Rubinisphaera margarita: one gene and its partners. Each later gene encodes a partner of the first gene's protein in a complex. Links are inferred from orthologs where the notes say so. Each region holds a gene or a part of one and is shown in the gene's direction. Other genes may lie near its edges. The genes, in order: accD, accC, L1A08_RS09535 and accB.

Region 1 (5,550 bases):
GCAAGCTCTACATCGTCGCGTCTTCCGGCAAGATCGTCTGCCTCGATGCCAAAGGCGGATCGATTCAATGGGAGAAGGACTTCAAGAAAGAGTGGAACGGCAAGATGATGTCCGGCTGGGGATATTCGGAATCCCCGCTGATCGATGGCGATCGTGTCCTCTGCACACCTGGCGGACCGGATGCGATGATCGTCTGCCTGAACAAGAAAGACGGCTCGGAAATCTGGCGGTCAGCCGTCCCTGAATTCACCGAACCGGATCTTGAGAAACGTGAAGGCAAGGACGGAGCCGGCTATTCGTCGATCGTCGTTTCCAACGGAGCCGGCGTTAAGCAGTACGTTCAACTCATCGGACGCGGCGTGATCGGCATTCGGGCCAGCGATGGCGAATTCCTCTGGGGTTACAATCAGGTCGCCAACGAAGTCGCGAATATCCCGACGCCCGTCACCAAAGGCGACCATGTCTTCGCAACATCCAGCTACGATGGCGGTGGAGCAGTCCTGCTCAAGCTGAGCAAGGATGGTCGCGGCGTGAAGGCCGTTCCGGTCTACTGGCTCGCCAAACGGACATTCAATAACCACCACGGCGGAGTCGTCCTGGTCGACGGCTACATCTACGCCGGCCACAACCAGAACCAGGGTTTCCCGACCTGCCTCGACTTCGAGAGTGGGGAAATTGAATGGGGCGGCGACGGACTTCGCGGCGAGGGCAAAGGCTCGGCTGCCATCGTCTTCGTCGATGGTCACGTGATCTTCCGCTATCAGGACGGTCGTGTCGTCGCGATTGAAGCCACGCCTGAAGAATATCGAGTCAAAGGCCAGTTCATGCCGGTCTATCAGGAAGACAAGAGTTGGGCCCATCCTGTGGTCGTGGACGGTAGACTGTATCTCCGCGAGCAGGACCGCCTGATGTGCTACAAACTGAAGTAAAGCGACGACACTCCGGCCGGGTGGCACAAACAGGAATGTCTATGCCACCGTCCACGGCGACGGAGCTGTCGGGAATTACAGATGCTCAACCGGAAATCAGAATCATGAATGAACGGACCAGGTCCCTGCTCTCGAAGCGACCGCTGATCGCTCCTTCGATGCTCAAGTGCGATTTCGGGAACCTTGAAGCCGATGTCGCACGCCTGGAAGAGGCAGGGGCTCCGGTTCTTCACTGGGATGTGATGGACGGACATTTTGTCCCGAATCTGTCCTACGGAGCGATGGTGATCGAAAAGATGCGTCACCGGACGGAACTGCCGTTTGATGCCCATCTGATGATCAGTGATCCCGCGAAGTACCTCAAAGACTATGTCAACGCCGGCTGCGATCTGATTTCGATTCATATCGAAGCGGTCCCCGAGCCGGGCGAACTGCTGGAGACGATTCGCTCCCATGGCTGCTCCCCTGGTCTCGTACTGAACCCCGGTACGCCGGTCGAACGGATCAGTCCCTGGATCTCGGCGTGTGATTTGATTCTCGTCATGAGCGTGGAGCCGGGTTTCGGCGGCCAGAAATTCATGCCTGTTGCACTCGATAAACTGTTCCTGATCAAGGAGTTAATGCGAGACGACCAGTTGCTCTCCATTGACGGCGGGATCGGACTGGAGACAATTCAGTCTTGTGCCGAGCGAGGAGCCGATACGTTTGTCTGTGGAAGTTCAATCTTCGACCATGAAGACTATTCCGCAGCGGTTTCCGGCCTGTTGGCTGCAATCGATCGCCCTGCCGGCTAGAATACCCCGCCTGGCAGCCGCACCTCGGGTGTGGCTCCAGCTCTCAAAGGAATGACGCCTCAGCCTGCGTGGCTGTCGCCCCATTCGTTGTTTTACAACGGTTTATCTATGTGCCAAATCTTTCTGGTTCGTCCTGGACAAACCGATTATGATTGCCAGCACAGAGTCCAGGGGTCCCTGGATCTTCCACTCAACGAGGACGGATTCCGGGAAGTGGAATCTCTGATCGATTGCCTGGGAGATCGGGAAATCGACTTGATTCTGACCGGCCCGTCGGATCCATCATACGGCACGGCTCAGATTCTCTCTGAGAAGCTCGATGTGCCGCTCAAGTCAACCGAGTTGTTGCGGAACCTGAATCAGGGACTCTGGGAAGGTCTTGAGATCGACGAAGTTCGACGCAAGTTTCCGACCATCTACAAGCACTGGGAAGATGCCCCGAATGAGGTCCTCATTCCCAATGCCGAACCGATCCAGGAAGCGTTGAAACGAATCGACAAATTGTTAAAAAAATACGCCCGGAAAGATCGTCAGATCCTGATCGTGGCCCAGGAACCACTGGCAACGATGTTTGCCTGTTGTGCCGAAGGTCGCAAGGTCAGCCTGCATCACCAGGCCGACACGACGAAACGCTGCGAACTGCAATCGCTGCACGTCCCTGGCAAGCCGGCGCAGAATTGAACGGAATAACGCACTTGTGGGTAAAGCATTGTCGATGACACGAGACGAGGCGGATGCAAACGGGCGGCCACAGAAGCGGGGCGTACCGGAAGGGCTCTGGCTGAAATGCCCGGAATGTCAGTCCACGGTCTTCCGTAAACAGGTCGACCGGCTGCTCGGCATTTGTCCCGAATGCGACTATCACTTCTACGTTCCCGCCCGGACCCGAATCGAGCAGCTTGTCGATGTCGGCAGCTTCGAGGAATGGTTCGCCGACATCCGCTCGGTCGACCCGCTCGGCTTCGTCGATTCCAAGCCCTATAAGGATCGTCTGATCTCCGAACAGAAGAAAACCGGCCTGACAGACGCCTGCGTTACGGGTCGCGGTTATCTTCGTGGACGCCCCATTGTCATTTCGGTCACCGATTCCGCTTTCATCATGGGAAGCATGGGCTCGGTTGTCGGAGAGAAGCTGACTCGCGCCACCGAGAAAGCGACGGAACTGAAGTTGCCACTCGTGATCGTAAGCGGTTCCGGCGGCGGAGCCCGTATGCACGAGGGGATTCTCTCGCTGATGCAGATGGCCAAAGTCTCAGCCGCCCTGGCCCGCTACCATGAAGCCGGAGGTCTGTTCATCTCCGTGCTGACGAACCCCACGATGGGTGGAGTCGCCGCAAGCTTCGCCTCACTGGGCGATCTGGTTGTGGCGGAAGCCAAGGCACTGGTCGGATTCGCCGGCCCCCGCGTGGTTCAGGCCACCGTGAAGTCTCCGTTGCCGGAAGGCTTCCAGACCAGCGAGTTCCTGCTCGCACACGGCTTCATCGATCGCATCATCCACCGCAACGAACTGCGAACGGAGATCGCGTCGTTCATCGACTACTGCGAAATCAAGCCGTAAGTTCCGAACGTCCGTGTCGATTGCAGGCTGGGACTGCCAAAGGCGTATCTCAGTTTTATGGACCCGCAATGCTGGGATACGGCTGCGCCTATCCAGCCTACAGGGCGAGCCGGGACCGCAAGCCAGCGAACCTCACGGAGTCACATTTCCGGCAAACCTGCGACGATCCACGATGTTGCTCATCCCGTGGGACGCCGGCTTCTGGTAAACTTGAGGGACGATCTGGAGAACTCTTCGCAATCCCCGGGCGGGCCAGCCTGAAACGTATCATGGAAGTGCCATGCAACTGTTGAAGAATCTGTTCCAGCGGCAGCCGTCCGGTCCGCCGCGAGTGAACTTGAAATCGCGATTTGAGCTGATCTCCCAGATGGGCATGGGAACAATGTCCAAGGTCTGGAAGGCCAACGATCGCCAATCGCAGCAGTTCGTCGCTCTGAAGATGATCGATCGCGATGCTCTGGAGAAAATGAACGCCCGCTTTCCCGGCCTGTCCCGGCCCGAGGAAGGTGCCGTCGGAATGTCTCTGCAGCACCCCTGCATCGTCAAGACGCTCGAGTACGGCCTGAGCACCGAGAACGAGCCATTCATCGTGATGGAATACATCGACGGTTTCGGACTCCAGCAGCTGGTCGAACTTCAGAACGAAACACTCGAACGGTATCGGATGACCTGGATCATCAAAATGGGCGAGGCCCTGCACTATTTCCACGAACAGGGCTGGATCCATCGCGATTTCTGCCCCAAAAACATTCTCACCACCGCGAATGGTCAGATTAAATTGATCGACTTCGGACTCGCGGTCCCGAATACTGCACCGTTTCAGGCACCCGGAAACCGCACCGGCACAGCCGATTACATGGCTCCGGAACTGGTCCGGCGGCAGAAGACTGATCAGCGAATCGACGTCTATTCCTACGCGGTGACCTGCTTCCAGATGTTCTCCAATCAGCTTCCCTACGTTCGAGGCAAAACGCTGGATCAGATTGTTAAGAACCTCAACCGTCCGCCGAAAGAGATCCGTGAGGTCGCTCCGGGCATTCCCGATTCTGTCGCGCAGATCATCATGAAGGGTCTCGAAAAGAATCCCGATGACCGCTGGCAGTCGGTTCAGGAAATGACGACGGCCTTCCGGGCTCTGGTCCGCAAAAAGCCGAAAAAGGGCTGATTCAACGTGATCAGCTGACAACTCGGAAATTCCGAGACAATGCCGGGGACTCCTGCGGTTCAAGCAGCTATGATGTCTCCCCGTTTGCGGCGTCCCCAAGATCCCACCGCACGCTCTCGATCGCCACTCGCTCCATCCCACGGCTTTCCGGCCGTTCAACACGAAATTCGCCATGCAGTCCAGTAAGCTTCTCTCCTCGCTCAATGCCTCGCAGCGAGATGCCGCGACGACATTCTCGGGACCGCTGCTCGTGCTGGCGGGAGCCGGGACGGGGAAAACTCGCGTCATCACCACGCGCATGGCCCTGCTGATCGGCCAGGGCGTTCCCGCTGAGCGTATTCTCTCAGTCACGTTCACCAACAAAGCCGCCAAGGAAATGACCGAACGGTGCACGAACCTGATCGGTCGCCGCAAGACGAAGCCCTGGATTTCAACGTTTCACTCGCTCTGCGTGCGAATCCTCCGCGAAGAGATCGAACCACTCGGCTTTCGGCAGAACTTCACCATTATCGATCGCGGCGATCAGGAGTCGATGGCCCGGGAAGTGTTGCGTTCGATCCGCGTGCAGGACTCGGCTCTCAAGCCGGGCGATCTGCTTTCGATCATCAGTCGCTGGAAGTCAGCCGGCGTCTCCACCAGCCAGGCTCCCGATGCCGCCACGGACGACCGTGAGTTTCTCGCCGCGATGGCATACCGCAAATACTGCGATCGCCTTCGAGCCCGTAACAGCGTCGACTTCGATGACCTGCTCCTGCTCACCGACAAACTGTTCAGCGAGTATCCGGACGCTCTGAAGCGACAACAGGATCGTTTCGATTATGTCCAGATCGACGAGTATCAGGACACGAACCAGCTGCAATTCCGGCTCGTTCAGGCGATGGTCGCCCCGCATAAGAATCTCTGTGTGGTTGGTGATGATGACCAGTCGATTTATGCCTGGCGCGGAGCCGAGGTGAAGCACATTCTGTCGTTTCAGACCCATTTCCCGACAGCGAAGGTCGTTCGGCTCGAAGACAACTATCGCTGCACCGATGAGATTCTGAACGTGGCGAACCGCCTTGTCAGTTACAATCGGGAACGGCACCGCAAAGTGCTGCGATCGAC
Region 2 (5,703 bases), on another replicon or contig:
GGGATTGAGGTTCTGTCCTCACTTCCGAAAGACCTGGAATCAAGTGTAATCCGGTGACGGCAGCACTCGCGCAACGCCCAGTCTGCTGCCACCGCCCGTCTCGAACAGCTCTTCACTGACAGTATCAAGGGCTCTGGTGAGCGATAGAAAGCATATGAACGACAAACCAAAAGGCACTTCCGCAAAGGGCTCTTTCGATCTTGCGCAGCTGCGGCAACTGATCGAGATGATGGAAGCTCATGATGTGACCGAGGTCAACCTGCGAAATGGCGACGAACAGTGGCGTCTCCGTCGTGGCCCTCAGGTGACGGCCATGCCAATGCCAGCGATGCCGGCCATGCCGCAGGCTCCGGCACCAGCCGCCGCCCCGGCAGCGGCTCCTGCTTCTGCAGCCGGCGCAGCTGCGGCCCCTTCGGCCGCTGATGAAGGCCTGATTGAAATCAAGAGTCCGACCGTGGGCACGTTTTATTCATCGCCCAGCCCGGACGATCCAGCGTTCGTGAAGGTCGGCTCAACCGTCTCTCCGGACACCACGGTCTGCCTGGTGGAAGCGATGAAGGTGTTCAACCAGATTCCCGCCGAGTGTTCCGGTGTCATCGAGAAGGTCCTCGTCAAAGATGGCGACGCCGTGGACTTCAACCAGCCGCTGTTCAAGGTGCGTCCGAAATAGTTGTGGAGCAGCTGCGGACGTCCGCCCGCTCTCATCCCGGGGAGACTTACGGAAGCGCGAATCACTCGGGAATCGATTTCGATTTCCGCTCACATTCAGTTCTCATGTCGGATGATGATCCGATAGGCAAACGGGTTTATGTTCCAGAGAATTCTGATCGCGAACCGCGGCGAAATCGCCCTGCGAATTATGCGGGCCTGCCGCGAAATGGGCATCGAAACCGTCGCGGTTTACAGTGAAGCCGATCGCGGCGCCCATTACCTCTCGCTGGCCGACGAGGCTTATTGCATTGGCAAAGCCCCGGCAGGCGAAAGTTATCTGCTGATTGATCGCATCATTTCCGCGGCCGAGATCGGCAACGTTCAGGCGATTCACCCCGGCTATGGCTTCCTGGCGGAGAACGCTCACTTTGCCGAAGTCTGCCGCGAGTGCAGCATCGAGTTCATCGGCCCGCATCACACCGCCATGGAGAAGCTGGGCGACAAGGTCTCGGCTCGCAAGATTGCAGCCGAAGCCAAGGTGAATGTCGTTCCAGGAAGCGATGGCCTCGTGGTCGACGAGAAAACCGCCCTCGAAGTGGCCGGCCGCATCGGTTATCCCGTCCTGATCAAAGCCACCGCTGGTGGCGGCGGAAAAGGGATGCGGGTCGCCATGAACGAGATCTCGCTGAAATCCGGCTTCAGCGCGGCTCGGCAGGAGGCCGAGAAGGCGTTCAAGAACCCGGGCGTTTACCTCGAAAAGTACATCGAACGTCCGCGGCACGTCGAAGTGCAGGTTCTTGCCGACCAGCACGGCAACTGTGTCCATCTCTGGGAACGCGACTGCTCCACGCAGCGGAAGCACCAGAAACTGGTCGAAGAAAGCCCGGCTCCGGACCTGCCGAAGTCCGTCCGCGAAGATATCTGCAAATCGGCCGTTCGGCTCATCAAGACCTGCGGATATTACAACGCAGGGACGGTTGAGTTCATCGTCGACAAGGAGCATCAGTTCTACTTCATCGAAGTGAACGCCCGCATTCAGGTCGAGCACCCGGTCAGTGAAATGGTGACTGGTATTGACCTGATCAAGCAGCAGATCCGCGTTGCCGCCGGCGAAGAGCTGACGGTCAAGCAGAAGAACATCCAGACCAACGGCTCGGCGATCGAGATTCGCATCAACGCCGAGGATCCGGAGAACGACTACCGTGGTTGCCCGGGGCGAATCACGAAACTGCGTGTTCCGGGGGGGCTGGGGATTCGCTTCGATTCGCACGTCCACGAAGGGTACATGATCAGCCCGTATTACGATTCGATGATCGGAAAGCTGATCGTCCATCGCCCGACGCGGGAAGAATCGATCGCCTGCGCACTGGCGGCTCTAGACGAGTTCGTCATCGAAGGCGTGAAAACGACGATTCCGCTGGCTCGCCGTGTACTGGCTCATTCGGCGTTCAAAGAGGGGAAAATCGATACCACGTTCCTCGAACGGACGTTTTGAAATCTCGCTCGCAATTCATTAAGCTCTGGGCGCAACAGAGGCAGCACGCGCTTTGCCTCTTCTGATGGACAGGATTTCGCCATGTCGGCCTGGGGCTGGCACTGGAACCCGGACGTCGGCTGATGGCTGACACGAGAGCAGTTTATTTCGCGGTGTCGCCGTTCCGTTCGCATGGCGTCCTGATTTTCAGGCCCAAACGTTCCTACGCGGCCATACGGTCGAGTGATCGGCTCAAGGCCCACTGTCCATCTGACCCAGGGTACATTCCGTAACGATAACTAGAGGAATCATAACGATGAAAGTTGGTCTGCTTACTGGTGGTGGGGATTGCCCGGGTCTGAATCCCGTGATTCGTGGCGTTGTCAAAGTGATCGACAATGCTGGCGGCGAATGTCTGGGACTGCTGGAAGGATGGCGCGGCGCCATTACCGGCAACCATATCCAGCTGACGCCCGCAAACACCGATTCGATTTTCGACAAGGGCGGCACGATTCTCGGTTCGTCCCGCACGAACCCCTGGAAGAATCCGGCGGAAATTGATCAGATCCTCGAGACCTTCAAGAAGCTCGGACTCGACTGCCTCGTCGCCATCGGCGGTGACGACACGCTGGGCGTGGCCAGCAAGCTGTACTCGGAAAAGAACTTCCCGACCATCGGCTGCCCGAAGACCATCGATAACGACCTGAGTGCCACCGATCAGACCTTCGGTTTCGATACCTGTATCAATATCGTCACCGACGCCATCGATCGCCTCCGCACGACCGCCGAATCGCATCGCCGAATTCTGGTCGTCGAAGTGATGGGACGTCACGCCGGCTGGATTGCCTGCTACTCGGCCATCGCCAACGGAGCCGACTACTTCATGGTTCCGGAAAAGCCGGTCGACCTGGACGACATGGTCGAGACGCTGAAGCGAAAGCTCGATTCCGGCAAGAAGTACGGCATCGTCGTCGTGAGCGAAGGCGCGAAGCTGAGCAAAGACTTCGTGACCAAAGACCAGGAACTGGACGAGTTCGGTCATGTGAAGCTGGGTGGAATCGGCGATCAGGTTGCCAAGATCATCGAAGAGCGGATGGAAATCGAAACCCGTTCGGTCATCCTCGGCCACCTGCAGCGTGGCGGAAGCCCGAGTGCCTTCGACCGCGTGCTCGGAACCCGCTGTGGTGTCCACGCCGGTCAGCTGGCCCTCGACAAAGACTTCGGCAAGATGGTCGCACTGAAGGGGACCCGAATCGTCGGCGTGCCTCTCAAAGATGCCGTCGACAAGATGCGAGTCCTGGATGACTCCTTCTACGAAGAAGCCGCCGTGTTCCTGAAGTAATCTCGGAATACAAACAGAATCCAATAGCACCCGTCAGAATCAGACGGGTGCTTTTTTTTTGCGACCAGCGATCCGAACGAGGGACACTGGACATCCCAACCCGACGCGTGAGCGAAGGCGTGTGAGGTGTGTCCCTCACTGACGTTTTGAGTTAAGAGGTCTACTTTGCAAGCGGGGCGCCGCTAGAGAAGTCGACTCCCGTAGCGACGGCGTAAAGGTTCGTAATATTCCGAATGACAGGGGATTCTTCGCAATCAGGGTGTACGTTATGATAAAATCATGGTCGTATCCTGTACCTCATGATGAACTCTCATTGACGGGCCTGTCTAATGTCTTGCCGCGTTTTGCGAATCATGCTTGCGGTCTGCCTGCCGATTGCTCCGCTTCTGGGGGGCTGTTCAGAGCCGGAGACGCCGCCACCGGCGACGACTTACTCGTACTCTTCGGACTCCGACTACGGCAACGACTACTACAATGTCACGCCGGAGAACATCGTCTTCAAAGACGAGTTGGCCTCGAATACGACTCCGCCTCAGGGGTTGGATGATCTGCAGTTCGTGGACACGGACGGCAACCCGGTGCTGCTGAAGGATGTGCTGGGCGAGAAGAATGTCGTGCTGATTTTCACGCAGGGTTTCTACGGCACACTCTGTCCGTTCTGTACCACGCAGACAGCTCGCCTGATTGCCAATTACGACAAGTTTAAAGAACTTGAGACAGAGATTCTCGTTGTCTATCCGGGGCCTCGGGATCATCTTGATGAATTCATCAAGGTCGCGCAGACCGACAGCAAGGCGCAAATGGATCGGGTCCCGTTCCCGATTCTGCTCGACGAAGAATTCAAAGCCGTCGATTTTTTCGATATCCGTTCACAGAACGCCCATCCTTCGACGTATGTCATCGATAAGCAGGGGAATGTCCTCCTGGCCTACGTGGGGAAAGATCACACTGCCGACCGGCCGTCGGTTAAGAAGATTCTGGAGAGTCTCAAGGCCGCTCAGGACTGAAACATTTCCACACCATGGATCAACAGAGCGCAATTTCTGAAATCACCCTGCTGAATCTCGTCATCCGCAAGGGGTACCTGGATGCCGACGAGGTGGAGCGACTGACGGAAGTCGCCCGTGAGAAGGATCTCGCGACACTTGACGTAGCCTACGAACAGGGACTGCTCGATCCACAACAGGTCGAGAATCTGATTCCGCTGACCGATCCGACCAACTTCATTCCCGATTATGAACTGCTCGACCTGCTCGGCAGCGGCGGCATGGGGGCCGTCTACAAGGCGCGGCAGTTGAATCTCGATCGGATCGTCGCGCTCAAGTTAATGAAGCTGAGCGACGCCAGTTCGGCAACACGAAGTCAGCAGGAAGCCCGGCTCGTGGCGCGCCTGCGGCATCCGAATATTGTCGCCGCTTACGATTACGGCCTTTGTCAGGGCCGCATTTACCTGGCGATGGAACTGGTTGATGGCGAAACTCTCCAGGAATGGATCACGCGGGAAGGTCCTCTTCCGGAACGAACCGCCCTATTACTGCTGCGGCAGGTGACGGCTGCGCTTTCGCACGCCGGGGCCCAAGGGATTACCCATCGCGATATCAAGCCTGCCAATCTGCTGCTGACGCGGGACGATACCGCCTTGCATCGCGATTCGAACCTGCCGCTCGTCAAAGTGGCCGACTTCGGTCTGGCCCGAGCCACGACCAACGAACAGGACAAGACACGACTCACGCTCGATGGCTCAACGATCGGCACGCCGTCGTACGCCGCCCCCGAACAGATGAAGGACTCCCATGTCGACCAGCGAGCCGATATCTATTCGCTGGGAGCGACCCTCTTTTTCATGCTGATGGGGCGGAGTCCGTATGCCAACAAATCGGTGATGCAGGTGATCTCCGCCAAATGGAATGGCGACACCGACTGGTCGCGCACGTTTCCTGCTCCTGTCTCGCAAGGTTGCAGCGAACTGTGCGCAGCGATGACCGCCCCCGATGTCAACGAGCGGATCGCCCGCTACGAGGATGTCCTGCATCGCATCGACGATTTGCTCGAACAGACAACAGTGTCCACTCCGGCGCCTCGACCTGATATCTGGGCTTCAAAGTCGAAACACTTTCTGATCGGCGGCGGTGTGCTGCTGGCTGCTCTCCTGATCGTCGGGTTCGTCATGATTCCGCGCCAGGCCGCCGCCCCACCCGGCCCGGTTCATGTGGACTTGATCCCGGCCGACCGTCCG
Region 3 (5,691 bases), on another replicon or contig:
GTCGCCAGTGGATCTTCCAGCCAGATCTGGGAGGTCTACGATGAGGAAACCAACGAGCGATTTGCCATGAAGCTCCTCCTCGAGGAGGCATTCAAGACGGCAGAGGCCAAGGCGACGCTGAAGCGCGAATTCAAAATCGCCTCGGCGTTCGACCATCCGAACATCATCCAGGTCTTCGACCATCGGCAGACGCGCAAACAGGCGTACTTCACGATGGAGCACTTCGGCGGGCCGAATCTCAAGCAAATTATCCGTGGCGATCTGCTCGTCATTCATGTGCGATTTCGTAAGCTGGTCGAATGCCTGCTGATGGCCCTTGGGCATGTTCATGAGCAGGGTTGGCTGCATCGCGATGTGAAACCCGACAACGTGATGATGTCCAAGGCCACCGATGTGCGGCTGATTGACTTCTCGCTCTCGTCGAAAGCACCTTCGGCTGTGGCCAAGCTGCTGAGCGGCAAATCGAAGCACATTCAGGGGACGCGAACCTACATCGCGCCCGAGATCGTCCGCCGGAAACTGCCGACGGTTCAATCCGATCTTTACAGCTTCGGTGTGATGCTGTTTGAGTGCCTGACCGGTCGACCGCCATTCATGGGCAGCACGCCAAACGACCTGCTCATGAAACATATTCAGGAGCCACCGCCACCGCCGTCAGCCTTCCATCCCAATATTACCACGGAGATGGACAAGTTCATTTTCCGGCTCCTCGCCAAGAAGCCGGAGAATCGTCCGGAATCGGCTGGGGATCTGCTTTCGGAATTCCGCGCGGTGAAGATCTTCAAGGAGGATCCTGAAGAGCATCACAAGGTGAAAACGGAGAAGGAAAAGGAAGATCTGGAGACGTCGGTCGCATCCAAGCTCGACAGTCGTTCTGACGCCGAACGACAGCAGCGCATTCGTGATGGCCTCGAGGTGGCGCCAGAACCCAAACCGGTCCCGAAACCCGCTCCTCCAGCCGCGAAGCCGGCTGCTCAAAAGAAGCCGCCCGCACCGCAACAGCAACCTCAGCGTCCGCCCCAGCAGATGCCGATGCAGCCCCCGCCGGGCTGGCAGCAGCCGGGGCAGCCTTATCCCATGCAATATCCGGGGATGCCGGGGCAGCCAATGCCGCAGTATCCAACGCAACAGCAGCCTCAACAACAGCGACCCCAGCAGCCGCGACCTTCGCAGCCCGCGCCGCCCCAACAAAAGCCGGCTCAAGCTCCGCCGCCTGCTGCGAAGCCAGCACCGAAGCCGGCTCCCAAGCCGCAGGACAATCCAGAGGATCTGCCTTTTGCCGATGAATTGCCAGATATTCTCTGAAACGATACTGTCCTGATCAGAACTGTTTCTGCCGTCCCAATATTTCAAGACAAGACCGCCGCCAATGACTGTCCGGCCCCTTTCGTTTGAACGCGATATCCACGATCTCGAAGAACGCCTCGAGTCCCTCGAATCCCAGCAGAATCAATCGCCGGAGACGTCGGAAGCGATCAAGAACATGCGGGCGGAGATCGTCCGCCTGCGACGCCAGGTCTTTGATAATCTCGATGCCTGGCAGACGGTTCAGGTCGCTCGTCACGAGAATCGACCGCAGACGCTCGATTACCTCAATCTGATTTTCGACGAGTTCATTGAACTGCACGGCGACCGGGCCTATGGCGATGACCGCGCCATTCTGACGGGCTTTGCCCGGATCGATGGGCGTAAGGTTCTGTTCGTCGGTCAGCATAAGGGCCGCAATCTCAAAGAGCGCAATACGCACAACTACGGCATGGCTCATCCGGAAGGTTACCGCAAGGCTCTGCAGAAGATGGAGCTGGCCGCCAAGTATCATCTGCCGATCATCACGTTCATCGACACTGCCGGAGCCTATCCGGGGATCGAAGCCGAAGAACGGGGTCAGGCCTACCAGATTGCTTACAACCTTCGCGAGATGTCGCGGCTCGGTACGCCGATCATCAGTACCGTGATCGGCGAAGGTGGGTCCGGCGGTGCACTCGGGATCGGAGTTGGCAACTACGTCTGCATGCTGCAGTACTCGTACTATTCGGTGATCAGTCCGGAAGGCTGTGCGGGAATTCTGTGGAAGCACGTCAAGCACGCTGATAAGGCGGCCCGCGCGCTCCGCTTTACCGCGGAGGATCTGCTGAAGTTCAACGTCGTCGATAAAGTTGTTCCTGAGCCATTCGGCGGAGCCCACCGCAATCACCGTCAGGCGGCGACCAATCTGAAGGTCGAACTGGTTCAGGCGCTTCGCCAGATGAGTGGTCAAACTCCACAGCAGTTGATCGATCAGCGTTATGATCGGTTCCGCAAGATCGGGATGTTTGAAGAAGCGGCCGGCGGAGCGGAAGCGGTCGGCTGATCCTGAGTCGACAGGAAGTGGTCATTGCGATGAGTATCAGGCCCCTTCCTTTCGAACGAGATCTCGCTGAACTCGAAGATCAACTTCGTGTGATCGAACAGCATTCGTTCGCCACCGTCGAGTTACACGACTCGATTCGCGCTCTCTGAGTTCGACTGAACGCAATTCGTTCCGAACGCTTTGATCAACTCGACGCCTGGCAGATCGTCCAGGTTGCGCGACATGAGCATCGCCCTCAGACGCTCGACTATCTCGATCTCATTTTCGACGAGTTCATCGAACTGCACGGTGATCGCTGCTACGCCGACGACCCCACGATCGCGACCGGGTTTGCGCGGATTGATGGACGCAAGGTGATGGTCGTGGGGGCGAAGGCGGATCCGACGGGGCACTCGCGATCGGCGTCGCCGATGATCTCTGCATGCTTCAGTTCGCGTATTACTCGGTGATGACTCCGGAAGGCTGTGCGGGGATTCTCTGGAAGCATGTGAAGCACGCCGACCAAGCCGCTCTCGCATTGCGGCTGACCGCTTCCGATCTCTCCGATCTCGGCATCGTGGATGCCATCGTTCCGGAGCCGATCGGCGGGGCACACCGTGAGCCTCGACGGATGGCGGCCACGCTCAAACGTGAACTGCTGCGCGGTCTGCGAATCGTCGAATCGATCGAGCCGCAGCAGTTGACCGAACATCGCTATCAGCGGTACCGCCGCATCGGAGCTTTCACGGAATCGCAGGATGAAGCCATTCCATTCAATGGGCGCTGAACCCGAAAACCAAGCGGTATCCAACGTCCGATAATGTCCGTTATGTATCATTCGCGATTAAAAATCGCCTATACATTCAGAAAACGGGAAACGGAGTGTTTCAGAGGTGTGCTGTTGAGAGCGACCTGACGCGTCCAGTCGTTGCGGTTCGCCGATCTCGATCGACGATGCTTCGTCTCGCGTCGTTTCGACGCACGGCTGTGAATCGGATTGATCGAGCAAGACGCCCGTCTTCGCTCACCGTTCAGCGGTTCTCGTTAAGCGTCGTCGTGTCCGCGAACGCGGTACTGCGGACTCGATGCAATCGACGACGGCACGGTCACAATGCGTTCGTCGATATGCGGTCGTCGGTCGATGCGTATCCGTTATTCGTTTTCGACTCTAGCGTCGCCGTTCAGCGAAGGCAATTTCAGGAAGCGATCGAGATGTCCGCGGAAGACTTTCTCGACGCGACCGGAACGCACGCCCGAACGGCGATCACGGACAACGGCGGAGGGGCCGCTTTCATAAATGCGAATGATGCGACCGTCGTCGGCCGTTCCCGCCCCCCTGCTCCGGAATGCATTCACGTGAGCGGCGAGAAGCGAGACGAGCCGTTCTTCAATCGACTGCGAAACCCCGTCGGTGTGAAGGCGAAGTGAAAGCATGCTTGGCGTGTGGACCAGACGCACGTCCCAGACCGGACGATCGATGAAGCGACCGCGGACATTCTTCAATGGCTGCACCTCAACGGAGATGTCCTCTCGCTGGAACTCTCCATCAACTTCATCGACCGGCAGCACATCGACTTTCACACGGTCGCGATACTTGTCGCCAATCGCGCCATCCTTGCGAGTCAGTTCGTGGATCCCGGTTTCTTCATTCAGATAGGCGGCGGCTCCCAGACCGCGGACGAGAAACGTCACGCTGTCGTTCGCCGGCGATTCGGTAATCTGATCAGCCAGCGGTTCGAACTGCAGACGGTAACGTCGCGCCCAGTGGCGGTACATGTTCGCTATACGCACAAGTCCGTTCTGGGACTCCCCTTTCCTGCTCAGCCGCGTGATTGTAAGAAACGCATCTCCGAACAGCGGCGATTCGCTGTCCTGGTCGATCAGTTCGAGCAGTCGCGTTCGCAACTCGAAGAAATGAAGGTCATCGACGTTGAGCTTTCGCGTCGCTTTGCGGTTGATCGTTCGTCGCAACACGCCGAGTTGCCGCGTTGCCGTTTCGAGCCGAAAGATCTGGTCGGAGATGAACGCGGCTTCTTCCCGATTGTCCCAGAATCCGGGAATGGCGGTTCGTGCCAGCAAATTCGTTTTTCGGGTCGACCAGTGACTCGAACGCTCCTGAAGATCTTCGACCCGTTGCCGAATTTCGTCCAGAGCGTTGAGTTCCGAAATCTGAAACGGGCTCTCGGGTGGCTCGTCATGCAACGGCGACTCGATCTCGATGCTGATTTGCCGTTGCCGTGCCGAGAGATGGATCACCGACTCAGGCGGCACGCGGCCCGTAACCAGTTTCCGAGCCAGTGGCAGAAGCAGCAATCGCTCGATCACGCGTTTCAGAGGCCGCGCCCCGAAGGTTCGCGAGTAACCTTCTCGAAGGAGCAGGGGAAAGACATCGGGATTGATATCGACTGTCAGATTGCGTCCGGTAACGCCGTTGCGTTTCAATACACGTTCGACTTCCAGTCGTGCGATCCGCTCGGCTGTGTCTCGCGTGAGCGGACGGAAGACGACAACACGATCGATGCGGTTGAGAAACTCCGGACGAAAGGTGTGTCCGAGTTCGCGATGGATGTCGGTCGAAAGCGATTCGGATTGATCAGGTTTCTGAAACCCGAAAGCGGGATTGTCGGACAACTGCGAACCGACATTCGACGTCATGATAATGATCGAGCGACGGAAGTCGGCCGTTTTTCCCTGGCCATCGGTCAGCCGACCGGCGTCGAAGATCTGCAGGCACAGATCGTAGACGTTGATGTGCGCCTTCTCGATTTCATCGAGCAGAATGATGGAGAAGGGCTGTTTGCGGACGATGGACGTCAGCACGCCGGGACGGCCTCGACCGCCGTTGAGTCGTTCGAAGGCATCGTAGTGCGCGAACTCACTCATATCGATTCGCGAAAGCCGGCGGGCATCGCCGAAACAGTATTCAGCCAGCGAACGGGCCATCTCCGTTTTGCCGACTCCAGTGGGCCCGACGAACAACATCACTCCGTAAGGCTTCCCGGGGTCGGAGAGTCGGGCTTTGATCATCGTGATCAGGTCAACGGCCGCATTCACGGCTTCCGGCTGGCCAATAACGCGACGGTCAAAGAAGTCTCGCACCTCTTTGAGATTAAGCGAGACCTGATCGTCCAGCAGATGACTCGACACTCCGGTGGACTTCTCAATCACGGAGAGAACTTCATCGTCTCCGGGGAGCTTTGTTTCATCCTCGCGATTCTTGAGGACCTGTCGCAGCAGCCCGACGATCCGGCCGGGGTTTTCGAGTCCGGCCTGCGAGAACTCCGAGAGTTCCACGAGCCGATCGAGAAAGGCTTCCGAGCCGTCCAGCTGACAATCATCAATCACGCGTCGGGCAATACTGC
Region 4 (5,502 bases), on another replicon or contig:
ACCAAAATGTATCACAGCCAGGGGGAAGCTCTGGAAACTCGCGAACTGCTTTCGGTCTCCAAACTGTGGATGAGCGGTTCAATGCTGGTCGTCAAAACCGATAACGCTTCGACCCACGTCAAGGTTCGTCAGGTTGGCTCCAGCGTGCAGGTCGAAGACGTTGGTTCCAGCAAGAAGTGGAACTACTCAAACACCCAGGTGAAGTCGGTCGAATTCCAGGGAGGCAATGGGAACGATCGCTTTGTGAATTACTACCGCACGTTGCCCGTCCGAGCCTTCGGTAATGCCGGCAACGATTACCTCGAAGGTTACGACGGAGCCGACTACCTGAATGGCGGAAGTGGAAATGACACCCTGAAGGGATTCGGAGGCAATGACCGGCTCAGTGGAGGATCTGACAACGACACTATCGACGGCGGCAGCGGGAACGATATCGCCTGGGGTGGAACCGGAAACGATGTGCTGCTCGGGGGCTCGGGAGATGATCAACTCATCGGAGAAGACGGCAACGACCACCTCAACGGCGGTAGCGGAGCCGACAAGATGTGGGGCGGAGCCGGCGATGACATCCTGATCGCAATCGACAACGGGGTTCTCGACTATATCCAGAGCGATTCGGGTCGCGACGCGATCTGGGTCGACAGAACCGGCTCAAGCACCGACCGGATGTACGGCAACAGCAGCAGCGATACCGTCCAGCAGGTCGGCAGCTTCGCCAATGGAGCCGACCGTACGTTGAACGGCGATACCATCACTCCGCCGAAGGTGCTGAAGAGCGGGCAAACCCACACAGCATTCCGCGATCGGCCTTTGTTCTCGACCTCCGGTCCAACCGTGAAGGACATCGATCAGGGGGGACTGGGCGACTGTTACTTCCTGGCGGGACTGGGAGCGATTGCGATCGACAGTCCGACAGCTCTGAAGCATAACATTGTTGACTTTAACGACGGAACCTACGGCGTCCGCTATGGCAACAGCTTCTACCGGGTCGACAATCGTCTGGCGGTCGATTCCGGTTCCTCGACTCCAGCTTACGCCGGGCTCGGGGCTCAGGGCAGCATGTGGGTCGCGGTCGCCGAGAAGGCCTGGGCTCACTACCGCACGGGACAGAACAGTTACGCCTCCATTGAAAGTGGCTGGTCGGTCGAAGTGAACCGGGCATTCCGAACAAGTTCGGCCGTCGATCGGAAAATCAGCAGCTTCTCCAATGCGAAATCCTTCGGGAATTACGTCGGCACACTCTGGAACGGATCTCAGGCTGTCACGATTGGATTCGAAGGCGACAGCAAGAAGGAGACTTCCGGTAAGCTGATCCTCGGTCATCAGTACACGGTCACCGGAGTTCAGCGTGACTCAGCCGGGAATGTGACGTTGATCACCCTTTACAACCCGTGGGGAACGGACGGAGCAGCAGCCGAAGGAAATAAAACCGATGGCTTTGTCACCGTAACTCCCGCTGACCTGTTCAAGCTCGCCGGCCGTGTGAATGCAGGACGCGTTTAACGGGTTTGCGTAAGACCGAAAACGGAATGAAGTGCGGGCCGAACACCGGGCGGGCAGGAATGCCGGTCCGGTGTTCTTCATTTCAGGGGTTCACCGAAAGCCCGTTGGACACCGGTCGCGTTCGAAGAAGACCTCGCGAGTCGCTATAACATCCGCGAAGCCGAATTCTTGACTCAAATCAATGAGAGAATCCATGCGCGCAGAAGTTCTGTCTGAAGTCATTCGCGAACGTTGTACCGAGAAAGTGCTGTCGTCTGAACCATTTCCTGCTTCGGCGGAAACGACGCTGACCGACCAGTTGCTGGAACTAGCCGCCTGGGCTCCCTTTCATCGGCCGGCGGATGCGACGCATCTTCAGGGCAGAGAACTGGCAGCCGTTATGCCCTGGCGGTTTTACGTTCTCGATGCCGCGAGTTGCCGCAGGCTGAGAGATCGGCTGCTGGGAAAGGACAGCTCCAAGATCATGGAGATGCTGGCGACTGCCGACTGTCTGGTGCAGGCGACCTGGCTGCCGAACCCGGCCGAATACCAGACCGACGGTCTGTTTGCTCCGACGCTGGAGAATATGGAACATCTGGCGGCCGCCGGAGCAGCGGTGCAGAACCTGCTGCTGGGAGCGACGGCCAGCGGAATCCGTAACTACTGGTCGAGTGGCGGCATTCTACGGACGCCGGAGGTGTTTGACCTGCTTGGCATCCCGCCACGGGAACTTCTACTCGGTTCTTTGTTCTTCTTCCCGCAGGACGTGAGGAACGCCACCGTGGCGACCAGCAAGTTGCGTGACAAACGGGGGCCGCTATCGGGCTGGGTCGAGCGGGTGTCGGTTCGTTAGAGCATTTTCATGCTTCTCCTGCAGTCGAATCCTGAATTCGCTCTAGACGAACGCGGAGGCTGAAACCCGATTGCGCCTTGCTATTCGTTCACCAAACGTTAAAAAAACAGACCGAGCATCAGTCCTGTCTCTGTTGAAAACCGACTGTTCTGTCGCTTTCCAGTCACTTCACGGCCATTCGCGTCCTGTCCTGCGATGAGGAACCCCTATGATCCCACAGCATCGATTCGCCGCACGTCGTGAGAAGCTCAAGAAGGTTCTCAAGAAAGAGAAGCTTCCCGCAGTTCTCATCTGCAACGAAACGAACATCCGCTATCTCACCGGTTTCTCGGGTGACAGCAGCTGGTTGCTGATTGGAGAAAATGTGGAGCGGATCATCAGCGATGGCCGCTTCACGACACAGCTGCAGGAAGAGTGCCCCGATGTGGAAGCGGTCATCCGCTCGGTTGACCGGACCCTGTTGCAAACTACGGCCGACAATCTTCGCTCCCTCGATGTTCCCGTCTGCGGCTTTGAATCCACCGCCATCAGCTACGATGCCGCCGCTCAACTGGAAGAGGTGGTTGAATCCCCGGATCTGATTCCGGTCAAAGGGCTGGTTGAGCCGCTGCGGGCGATCAAGGATCCGGATGAAGTTCGGGAAATCCGCGAAGCAGTCCGTCAGGCGGAAAAAGCGTTTGACTATTTACGGGCGACGCTGACCAGGGACATGACCGAACTTCAGGCCGCTTTTCTTCTGGAAGAGGGGATGCGCAGGTTCGGAGCGGTGGGTGCCGGGTTCGAAATTATTACCGCGGTGGGCGAGCGAGCGGCGTTACCTCATGCCCGTCCGGGGCAGACAACCATCGGCGAGTCCCCGTTCCTGCTGGTCGACTGGGGCGCCCGGACACACGCGGGGTATGTCAGCGACTTGACGAGGATGATCATCACAGGTAGCATCTCGTCCAAACTTCAACGCATGTATGAGGTTGTGAAAACTGCCCAGGAGGAATCGATCAAAGCGATCGGCCCCGGGGTTCGGGCCAGCGATGTCGATCGCATTGCCCGGAAGGTGATGGAAGATCACGGTGTTGGTCCGAAGTTCAACCACGGTTTGGGGCACGGTTTCGGTCTTCAGGTTCACGAAGCCATTCGGCTCGGTCCGACGTCAGAAGACGTCTTCAAGCCGGGAATGGTTGTGACTGTGGAGCCGGGGCTGTATTTTCCCGGGTGGGGCGGCATCCGCATCGAAGATGACGTTCTGGTAACCAAAGACGGGATTGAGGTTCTGTCCTCACTTCCGAAAGACCTGGAATCAAGTGTAATCCGGTGACGGCAGCACTCGCGCAACGCCCAGTCTGCTGCCACCGCCCGTCTCGAACAGCTCTTCACTGACAGTATCAAGGGCTCTGGTGAGCGATAGAAAGCATATGAACGACAAACCAAAAGGCACTTCCGCAAAGGGCTCTTTCGATCTTGCGCAGCTGCGGCAACTGATCGAGATGATGGAAGCTCATGATGTGACCGAGGTCAACCTGCGAAATGGCGACGAACAGTGGCGTCTCCGTCGTGGCCCTCAGGTGACGGCCATGCCAATGCCAGCGATGCCGGCCATGCCGCAGGCTCCGGCACCAGCCGCCGCCCCGGCAGCGGCTCCTGCTTCTGCAGCCGGCGCAGCTGCGGCCCCTTCGGCCGCTGATGAAGGCCTGATTGAAATCAAGAGTCCGACCGTGGGCACGTTTTATTCATCGCCCAGCCCGGACGATCCAGCGTTCGTGAAGGTCGGCTCAACCGTCTCTCCGGACACCACGGTCTGCCTGGTGGAAGCGATGAAGGTGTTCAACCAGATTCCCGCCGAGTGTTCCGGTGTCATCGAGAAGGTCCTCGTCAAAGATGGCGACGCCGTGGACTTCAACCAGCCGCTGTTCAAGGTGCGTCCGAAATAGTTGTGGAGCAGCTGCGGACGTCCGCCCGCTCTCATCCCGGGGAGACTTACGGAAGCGCGAATCACTCGGGAATCGATTTCGATTTCCGCTCACATTCAGTTCTCATGTCGGATGATGATCCGATAGGCAAACGGGTTTATGTTCCAGAGAATTCTGATCGCGAACCGCGGCGAAATCGCCCTGCGAATTATGCGGGCCTGCCGCGAAATGGGCATCGAAACCGTCGCGGTTTACAGTGAAGCCGATCGCGGCGCCCATTACCTCTCGCTGGCCGACGAGGCTTATTGCATTGGCAAAGCCCCGGCAGGCGAAAGTTATCTGCTGATTGATCGCATCATTTCCGCGGCCGAGATCGGCAACGTTCAGGCGATTCACCCCGGCTATGGCTTCCTGGCGGAGAACGCTCACTTTGCCGAAGTCTGCCGCGAGTGCAGCATCGAGTTCATCGGCCCGCATCACACCGCCATGGAGAAGCTGGGCGACAAGGTCTCGGCTCGCAAGATTGCAGCCGAAGCCAAGGTGAATGTCGTTCCAGGAAGCGATGGCCTCGTGGTCGACGAGAAAACCGCCCTCGAAGTGGCCGGCCGCATCGGTTATCCCGTCCTGATCAAAGCCACCGCTGGTGGCGGCGGAAAAGGGATGCGGGTCGCCATGAACGAGATCTCGCTGAAATCCGGCTTCAGCGCGGCTCGGCAGGAGGCCGAGAAGGCGTTCAAGAACCCGGGCGTTTACCTCGAAAAGTACATCGAACGTCCGCGGCACGTCGAAGTGCAGGTTCTTGCCGACCAGCACGGCAACTGTGTCCATCTCTGGGAACGCGACTGCTCCACGCAGCGGAAGCACCAGAAACTGGTCGAAGAAAGCCCGGCTCCGGACCTGCCGAAGTCCGTCCGCGAAGATATCTGCAAATCGGCCGTTCGGCTCATCAAGACCTGCGGATATTACAACGCAGGGACGGTTGAGTTCATCGTCGACAAGGAGCATCAGTTCTACTTCATCGAAGTGAACGCCCGCATTCAGGTCGAGCACCCGGTCAGTGAAATGGTGACTGGTATTGACCTGATCAAGCAGCAGATCCGCGTTGCCGCCGGCGAAGAGCTGACGGTCAAGCAGAAGAACATCCAGACCAACGGCTCGGCGATCGAGATTCGCATCAACGCCGAGGATCCGGAGAACGACTACCGTGGTTGCCCGGGGCGAATCACGAAACTGCGTGTTCCGGGGGGGCTGGGGATTCGCTTC

Evidence for each region.
Region 2: the proteins of accD (region 1) and accC are in contact, whole or in part, in a solved structure (PDB 8UXZ), measured with the Escherichia coli proteins. The link is inferred for Rubinisphaera margarita from one-to-one orthologs.
Region 3: the proteins of accD (region 1) and L1A08_RS09535 are in contact, whole or in part, in a solved structure (PDB 8UXZ), measured with the Escherichia coli proteins. The link is inferred for Rubinisphaera margarita from one-to-one orthologs.
Region 4: the proteins of accD (region 1) and accB are in contact, whole or in part, in a solved structure (PDB 8UXZ), measured with the Escherichia coli proteins. The link is inferred for Rubinisphaera margarita from one-to-one orthologs.

What each region holds. Positions count from the first base shown.
Region 1 is NZ_JAKFGB010000010.1:99,098-104,647, forward strand. Bases 1,536-4,359 are described here. They hold accD (acetyl-CoA carboxylase, carboxyltransferase subunit beta), read left to right. Parts: upstream 1,536-2,438; coding sequence 2,439-3,281; downstream 3,282-4,359. Other genes in these bases: rpe (ribulose-phosphate 3-epimerase), read left to right, coding at 1,536-1,723; L1A08_RS07620 (histidine phosphatase family protein), read left to right, coding at 1,832-2,404; L1A08_RS07630 (serine/threonine protein kinase), read left to right, coding at 3,562-4,359. Also shown: L1A08_RS07610 (PQQ-binding-like beta-propeller repeat protein), read left to right, coding at 1-929; more of rpe, read left to right, coding at 971-1,535; more of L1A08_RS07630, read left to right, coding at 4,360-4,446; L1A08_RS07635 (ATP-dependent helicase), read left to right, coding at 4,619-5,550.
Region 2 is NZ_JAKFGB010000009.1:381,769-387,471, reverse strand. The notes cover bases 1-2,977. They hold accC (acetyl-CoA carboxylase biotin carboxylase subunit), read left to right. Parts: upstream 1-808; coding sequence 809-2,146; downstream 2,147-2,977. Other genes in these bases: L1A08_RS04880 (6-phosphofructokinase), read left to right, coding at 2,442-2,977; accB (acetyl-CoA carboxylase biotin carboxyl carrier protein), read left to right, coding at 155-670; L1A08_RS04895 (M24 family metallopeptidase), read left to right, coding at 1-57. In the rest of the region: more of L1A08_RS04880, read left to right, coding at 2,978-3,467; L1A08_RS04875 (peroxiredoxin family protein), read left to right, coding at 3,797-4,474; L1A08_RS04870 (serine/threonine-protein kinase), read left to right, coding at 4,489-5,703. UniProt on the Escherichia coli protein: This protein is a component of the acetyl coenzyme A carboxylase complex; first, biotin carboxylase catalyzes the carboxylation of the carrier protein and then the transcarboxylase transfers the carboxyl group to form malonyl-CoA.
Region 3 is NZ_JAKFGB010000012.1:237,949-243,639, forward strand. The notes cover bases 395-3,359. They hold L1A08_RS09535 (acetyl-CoA carboxylase carboxyltransferase subunit alpha), read left to right. Parts: upstream 395-1,369; coding sequence 1,370-2,350; downstream 2,351-3,359. Other genes in these bases: L1A08_RS09530 (serine/threonine protein kinase), read left to right, coding at 395-1,305; L1A08_RS09540 (hypothetical protein), read left to right, coding at 2,515-2,799; L1A08_RS09545 (hypothetical protein), read left to right, coding at 2,772-3,116. In the rest of the region: more of L1A08_RS09530, read left to right, coding at 1-394; L1A08_RS09550 (AAA family ATPase), read right to left, coding at 3,482-5,691. UniProt on the Escherichia coli protein: Component of the acetyl coenzyme A carboxylase (ACC) complex. First, biotin carboxylase catalyzes the carboxylation of biotin on its carrier protein (BCCP) and then the CO(2) group is transferred by the carboxyltransferase to acetyl-CoA to form malonyl-CoA.
Region 4 is NZ_JAKFGB010000009.1:385,560-391,061, reverse strand. The notes cover bases 2,727-5,502. They hold accB (acetyl-CoA carboxylase biotin carboxyl carrier protein), read left to right. Parts: upstream 2,727-3,744; coding sequence 3,745-4,260; downstream 4,261-5,502. Other genes in these bases: accC (acetyl-CoA carboxylase biotin carboxylase subunit), read left to right, coding at 4,399-5,502; L1A08_RS04895 (M24 family metallopeptidase), read left to right, coding at 2,727-3,647. In the rest of the region: L1A08_RS04905 (C2 family cysteine protease), read left to right, coding at 1-1,503; L1A08_RS04900 (nitroreductase family protein), read left to right, coding at 1,697-2,335; more of L1A08_RS04895, read left to right, coding at 2,544-2,726. UniProt on the Escherichia coli protein: This protein is a component of the acetyl coenzyme A carboxylase complex; first, biotin carboxylase catalyzes the carboxylation of the carrier protein and then the transcarboxylase transfers the carboxyl group to form malonyl-CoA.